3 regions of the Methylobacterium sp. CM6244 genome follow, and region 1 is predicted to be linked to each of the others. Evidence: predicted binding sites of a transcription regulator. Region 1 holds the regulator's gene; each other region holds the start of a gene.
What was found. Region 1 encodes PhoB, which activates phosphate uptake and scavenging genes when phosphate is short. Its sites were predicted from a motif close to TGTCATNNANCTGTCAT; they were not measured.
Positions count from the first base shown of each region.

Region 2: a site for PhoB is predicted at 883-899, ahead of ppk2 (polyphosphate kinase 2). Genes of this name have one in related genera too.
Region 3: a site for PhoB is predicted at 1,278-1,294, ahead of ACYQML_RS02565 (CorA family divalent cation transporter). Genes of this name have one in related genera too.

Region 1 is NZ_CM139247.1:206,189-208,456, forward strand. It holds gene ACYQML_RS00980 (winged helix-turn-helix transcriptional regulator) at 1-109, shown strand, start outside; gene phoB (phosphate regulon transcriptional regulator PhoB) at 580-1,281, opposite strand; gene phoU (phosphate signaling complex protein PhoU) at 1,370-2,095, opposite strand; gene pstB (phosphate ABC transporter ATP-binding protein PstB) at 2,182-2,268, opposite strand, start outside.
Region 2 is NZ_CM139247.1:1,469,006-1,471,273, forward strand. It holds gene ppk2 (polyphosphate kinase 2) at 1-840, opposite strand, end outside; gene ACYQML_RS06800 (hypothetical protein) at 1,198-1,359, opposite strand; gene ACYQML_RS06805 (complex I NDUFA9 subunit family protein) at 1,539-2,268, opposite strand, start outside.
Region 3 is NZ_CM139247.1:545,545-547,812, forward strand. It holds gene ACYQML_RS02560 (Orn/Lys/Arg family decarboxylase) at 1-121, opposite strand, end outside; gene ACYQML_RS02565 (CorA family divalent cation transporter) at 183-1,211, opposite strand; gene ACYQML_RS02570 (M10 family metallopeptidase C-terminal domain-containing protein) at 1,749-2,268, opposite strand, start outside.

The DNA of each region.
Region 1 (2,268 bases):
GGTCGATCGTGAAGTCGGGGCTCCGGTCGCTCAACTCACCTTGCGATCCGCCGATGACCGTCGTCTCGGTTGGTATGACACGCGGGTGCTGAAGCCCGACGTCACCTGACAAGGTGACGTAGCGACGTCGAAAGCGGATAAACCGCATAGTGGAGCGGTCGTTTCCGCCCATGATCAATGTCCGCTTTCAGCGGATGGCGGCGGCCGCAGGATCCGTCGACGTTGGGCCGAAAGTAGACCCGGCAGCGGGCACCAAACGTCGGATTTACGCCCCCAGGGCTGACGGATTCAGACATCTGCCTGACGACTGTTCCCCTTATTCAGGAGGATTCGACAGGCGTGACCGTTCCCCCTCCCCTGGAAGGAAGAGGGCTTATTCTGCCCGCCAGATGGGTGAATGCCTGCCCCCTCCGGGGGCGAGCACATGCCGGAACGGACAGACGTCCGAGATCGAACGCGATATCTCGTGGCGGCCGGAATGGCATCGGTTCGCGAGGATCGCCCGCGGGCAAGGCCACCCACCATCGTCACGATGGGGATGCTCGTTCCGGACGGAGCGGCGAGAAGCCGGCCGTGGCCTCACTCGTCCGTGGAGAACATCTCGTCGAAGGAATAGCCGGAGCCGCGCACGGTGCGGATCGGGTCGCTCTGGCGCGGGCGGTTGATCGCCTTGCGCAGGCGGCCCACATGGACGTCCACCGTGCGCTCGTCGATATAGACGTCGTGGCCCCAGACCCCGTCGAGCAGCTGCTCGCGCGAGAACACGCGGCCGGGGCTCTGCATCAGGAATTCGAGGAGCTTGAACTCGGTGGGCCCAAGATGGATCTCGCGGCCCTGCCGGCGGATGCGGTGGCTGACCCGGTCGAGTTCGATATTGCCGGCCACCAGCAGGTCCGACACATGGGTCGGCTTGGCCCGGCGCAGGAGCGCACGCACCCGCGCGAGGAGCTCCGGCACCGAGAACGGCTTGACGATGTAATCGTCGGCGCCGGTGCCGAGGCCGCGGATGCGGTCGCCCTCCTCGCCCCGCGCCGTCAGCATGATCACCGGCAGCCGCTCGGTCTCCCGCCGTGCGCGGATGCGGCGGCACAGCTCGATGCCGGACAGGCCGGGCATCATCCAATCGAGCAGGACGAGATCGGGAACCTGCTCCTGAAGGCGCAGATCGGCCTCGTCGCCCCGCGCGGCGGAATCGACGACGAAGCCCTCCGCTTCCAGGTTGTAGCGGAGGAGGAGAGTGAGGGCCTCCTCGTCCTCGACGATCAGGATGCGCGTGTTCATGCGGATGTTTTCAGGGTGATGGCGACCGTCCCGGATGGACGCGACGGCCGCGCCGAGCGTGTGCTGGAGCGGCCGGCAGGGGCAGCGATCAGGCGCTGGCGGGCATCGACACGGTGGCGTAGTTCGACGCGTCGTTCTTCGGGCGGTCCCGCTCGGCGAGCTCGTTCGTGCCGGTGACGAGATAATGGATCGTCTCGGCGATGTTGGTGGTGTGATCGCCGATCCGCTCGATGTTCTTGGCGCAGAACAGGAGATGCGTGCAGAACGAGATGTTGCGCGGATCTTCCATCATGTAGGTCAGCAGCTCGCGGAAGAGCGAGTTGTAGAGGGCGTCGATGGAATCGTCGCGCTCCCACACGTCGAGGGCGGCCTTCACGTCCTGGCTGCCATAGGCGTCGAGGACGTCCTTCAGCTGCTCCTGCACCAGATCGCCCATATGCTGGACGCCGATGACGATCTTCTGCGGCTGGATCTGATCGGCGATGGCGACCACACGCTTGGCGACGTTCTTGGACAGGTCGCCGATCCGCTCGAGATCGTTCGACACGCGGATCGCCGATACCGTCTCGCGCAGGTCGATGGACAGCGGCTGGCGCTTGGCGATGAGCAGGATCGCCCGCTCCTCGACCTCGTGCTGGATCGCGTCGAGACGCTTGTCGGCGGCGATGACAGCCTGCGCCAGGGGCACGTCCCGGCGCACCAGGGCATTGCCGGAATCGGTCATCATCTTCTCGGCGATCCCGCCCATCTCGGAAATCGAGCGGCGCAGGTTTTCCAGTTCCGTGTCGTAGGAACTGACGATGTGGTTGGGCATGCTCGCACTCCTCGACCGAGGCCGCCCCTGGCAGCCCGCATCGCATAGGATCGGGACCGGTGCCGCGGAACGCGGCCCCGGCGGGCTCAGCCGAAGCGGCCGGTGATGTAGTCCTGGGTCTGGCGCTTCTCGGGGTTCATGAAGATCCGTGTCGTCGGGCCGAACTCGACCAG
Region 2 (2,268 bases), 1.3 Mb from region 1:
CGGGTGCTCCACGTCGCCATAGGGGATCTGCGTGAGGAGATGGCTGATGCAGTTGAGGCGGGCCTTCTTCTTGTCCACGGCCTCGACCACCCACCACGGCGCCTCGGGAATGTGCGTGCGGGCGAGCATCACTTCCTTCGCCTTGGTATAATCCTCCCAACGGCGACGGGATTCGACGTCCATCGGTGAGAGCTTCCACTGCTTCAGGGGATCGTGGATGCGCATGTTGAAGCGCAGTTCCTGCTCCTGATCGGTGATCGAGAACCAGTATTTCAACACGATGATGCCGGACCGTACCAACATGCGTTCGAATTCCGGCGCGGACTGGAAGAACTCTTCGTACTGGTCCGGCGTGCAGAACCCCATCACGCGCTCGACGCCGGCGCGATTGTACCAGGAGCGGTCGAACAGCACGATCTCGCCGCCCGCCGGCAGATGCGCGACGTAGCGCTGGAAATACCATTGCGTGCGCTCGCGCTCGCTGGGAGCCGGAAGCGCGGCAACGCGACAGACGCGCGGATTGAGACGCTGGGTGATGCGCTTGATGGCCCCGCCCTTACCAGCCGAATCTCGCCCTTCGAAGATCACGACCACGCGGAGCTTCTGGGCCTGGACCCAATCCTGCAGACGAACCAGCTCGTGTTGGAGCCGAAACAGCTCACGGAAATAGACTCGCCGGTCCATGCTGGGCGGACGCGGGCTTGCATCGATTTCGCTAACCAGTCGCTCAAGGCGCTCGTCTTCTAGTTCCATCTCCAATTCTTCATCGAAGTCGTCGGCCATCTCTCGACGAATAGCCTCGATATCGAAAGGACGAGTCCCGGCGCGCGTGCCGTCCATAACATTGCCTTCCTGATGAATGGGAATGATCCAGGCCCTTGGATCACAACTGCATGACAGTAAGGAGACCTCCTCGGCGACGGCAACGAGCTCCCTAGAGCCTGTATTGGCCTGCATTCTCATGCGGGATTGTCGAGGGCATTTTTGGCCGGGAGGACGGCGACGCAAGCGAGCCGTCTGGTTGCGACATCCAGGGCGTTCGGCACGTTGTCGGTGCGGGCCGCCCCAATGGCGAAGCCCACCGAAGATTCATTCAACGTCTCGGCGCTGTTCCAGCACGACATCCTTCGACAAGCTCAAGATGAGGGCAGCTCTGATCCGGCGGCTTCTCGATGGCGGGGTGGCGCGTGCCCTGGATCAAGCACCAATCCTGGCAGCGCTCGACCGTGAGGCGCCGTCGAATTTGGCAGAGTGCAGGCTGGACAATCTCTTTTTGCCGTCATCAAGGGCAGCCAGCGCAACGCGATCCTGCACGTTCGCTGAAGCCAGGACATGCCCTTCGGCATCGATCAACGCCACGCGTTTGTGCCCGGCCAGCTTCTGGGTGCCATCCTAGCCGCGCAGCCCTGCACGCCAATGCAGGTGACGCTTTTCTCCGGGCTACGACGAAACTTCGCGGCTACACACAACCTCTCTGTTTCAAACATTCGTCCGGTTTCGGATTTCATCCGTTCTGCGCCGCCACTCCAGACGGTGAACTATCCCCGCGTGCCCCAGCGTACGCCCATCCGGCTCGGGGCCGCCGCATCGGGGCCGATCGGGGGACCGCTCGGCCGGGCGACCGGCGGGGAGGACGGCTCTGCGGCCTCCTCCTCTGAGGCGGTGAAGGCCTCCTTCGAGAACTGGCCCGCCTTGCGGAAGGTCCAGAGGTAGCCGGGCACGATGGCGGCCATCGCGGTGGGCAGGATGCCGAGCCCGTCCAGCGTGCGGCCTTCCGCCTTGGCGGCTTCCGAGACTACGTTGTCGGTCTGGAGCAGCGTGACCTGGTCGCGGGTGAGCTTGAGGCTGTCCGGCAGCAGGCCGAGGCTCAGCGTGTCCACGGTCTCGATCACGCGGGCCTGCAGCATGGCGATGGGCTTGGGCAGGTCGACGACGAGGCGGCGGCGGCGGGTGGTCTTCAGCATGTAGCGGACGAGGCCGTCGAGGGTCTCGACCTCCGGGCCGCCGAGTTCGTAGACGCGGCCGGCCTCGGCCTGCCCGTCCACCGCGCGGGCCACGGCCTCGGCCACATCGCCGACGAAGACCGGCTGGAAGCGCGTCTCGGCTCCGGCGAGGGGGAGGACCGGGAGCACGCGGGCGAGCGACGCGAAACGGTTGAAGAAGCTGTCTCCGGGGCCGAAGACCAGGGAGGGACGCAGGACCACAGCCCGGGGCTGGGCCGCCAGCACCTTCGCCTCGCCCAGCGCCTTCGAGCGCGCGTAGAGAGAG
Region 3 (2,268 bases), 340 kb from region 1:
CCACTTCGAAGCCGAGCTTCTCCACAGAGCCGATGATCTGCTGGACGCGCACGCCCTCGAGGTCGTCCGGGTCGAAGTTAGGCGCGCACATGAGCACGGTGAAGCGGCGAAAGAAGTCCATGCGGGGGAAGGCTCCGGTGGTCGGATGAATCGAGGGTGTGTGGGCGCGTTCGCGTTCGGGATCAACCAGGCCGGCCGGCGAGATTGAGCCGGCGGATGACGACATAGACGGCCAGCGCCGCGAGCGCGCCAATGATCAGTGCGATCATGGAGCCGCTGTCGGATTCGGAAAAGAACAGGCCCTTGGTGTTCATGCCGAAGACGCCCGTGACCAGGGTGGGCGGCAGAAACAGGGCCGTGAGGATGGAGAGGGTGAAGAGCTGGCGATTGGTCAGCGCGGTCGTGCGGGCGGCGATCTCGTCCTGGAGAAGCCGGCTGCGCTCGGACAGGACATGCATGTCCCGGTGGAGCGAATCGAGGCGCTGGACCACACGCGCCGCCATGGCGCCGACGGCTTCCGGCAATTGGTCGCCCTCCATGGCGGCCTCATCCTCGAGCCGGTGGAACACCGCGCGTAAGCCGGCGAGTTGACGGTGGGAGCGCACGGATTGGCGGCGGATCGGTCCCAACGGCCTGGCATCGTCGGCCTTGGCCTCGTCGAGCATGTCGTCCTCGATGGCATCGAGGGAGGAAGACAGGCGATCGGACGTGGCATTGAGCGATGCGATGGTGCTGCCGACGAAGCGCTCCAGCAGCTTTGCCGGGCCGGGAACGAGGGTACCGGACAGGACCGCGTCGCGGGCGGCGACCGCGCAGGCCGTGGCATGGCGACGGCCACTGACCAGATAGCCTGGACCGAGAACGCAATGGAGGCGGCCGTTCGGCTCTTCGCTCGACGACCCGTCGAAAGCGCGTTCCCGGTCGGCGATGACGAAGCCGGCATGAGGGCCATCGACGACGACACGCTGATGCTCGTCGCGGGCGAAGGTTGCGGCGGCGAGACGGGGCGGGCCAAGGCGTCCCTCAAGGATCAGCGCCTCGGTCCGCGCATCGACGAGATCGACATGAAGCCAAACGAAGCCGTGTTCCGGGTCACCGAGGGAAGGAAGCTCGTCCCCCAGCGCAACCTGGCGTCCCCGTCCATCCGTGTCGAAGGCGAGGGCGAAGATCAGCCCCGGGAGGGACGATTCCTCAATGAGAAGATGCTGCATAATGCGTTCGCGGCGAACATGGCCGGCAAAATACCGGCTCACTATCGCGCTGGATCGCAAGGCTGGGCGACACTGTGATGACGACGAGGCGCGTCTGCTGCCATCGTATTCTCCCGATGGTTCAGACGACTCGCAGGGACGGGGCGGGGCGACGACGTCGATGGTCGAGCCGTGATTGGCCATCATGACGTGCATTCGCGAGGGATCGCGCTGAGCGTCACAAGTCGCCTTCGCATCACGGCCGCGTGCGCGACATTCTTCGGCGGGCCTTGCTGGGCCAAGCGCTCGTGGAAGGGCATGCAGTGATGATGAACATCGCCTGTGCTTGCCGGCAGCATCTGCACTTCGCCGAGGTTCGTCGGACTGGGCGGAAAATAACGCCGCGTCGTCCGAGGTCTTTATCGTCGCCATTCGCGTCCAGCGTGCGGCAGGCCATCGCTGGACGCCTCTTCCGTTAGCTTCGTTCCGCCCCGTCCTGCATCCTCATTTCGTAAGACGATTCAGACTACCCTCTAGAAGTAAATTACCGACATACTACTAGATCAGTAGTCCAAAGTCCGCCCCACTCAAGGATCCCTTAGCAACATCTCTCAGGATGATACTGTTGCCAAGACCAACATCATCGAACGTGACAAGAGTGTCCGCCCCCCCGTTTAACATAGTAAGGTTGATATCCTCGAAGCTGCTCACGAGGGCCGACACGTCGAAATGATCGAAGCCCTTCGCAAAACCATAGACGTTATCCTTCCCGAAATTCATTTCGAAAGTGAAGGTCTCAGCTCCCCCACCTGCATACAGCTTGTCGTTACCGGTGCCGCCATCGATCACCGTGTCACCCACGCCGGCCCTGATGACATCGTTCCCCTTTGTCCCCGACACCGTGGCGAAGGTATCCTTGGCGTTCTGCAGGTTGATCGTAGTGCCTGCGGTCACGCCCGACAGATCGAGGGTCAGTGCTCCGCGCACATAGATCGTCTCGATACTCTTGAAGCTTGTGTCGGTGAACGTGAAAGTATCGGCTCCAAGAAGCAGGAGCCTGTCCTGCCCATTTCCCCCG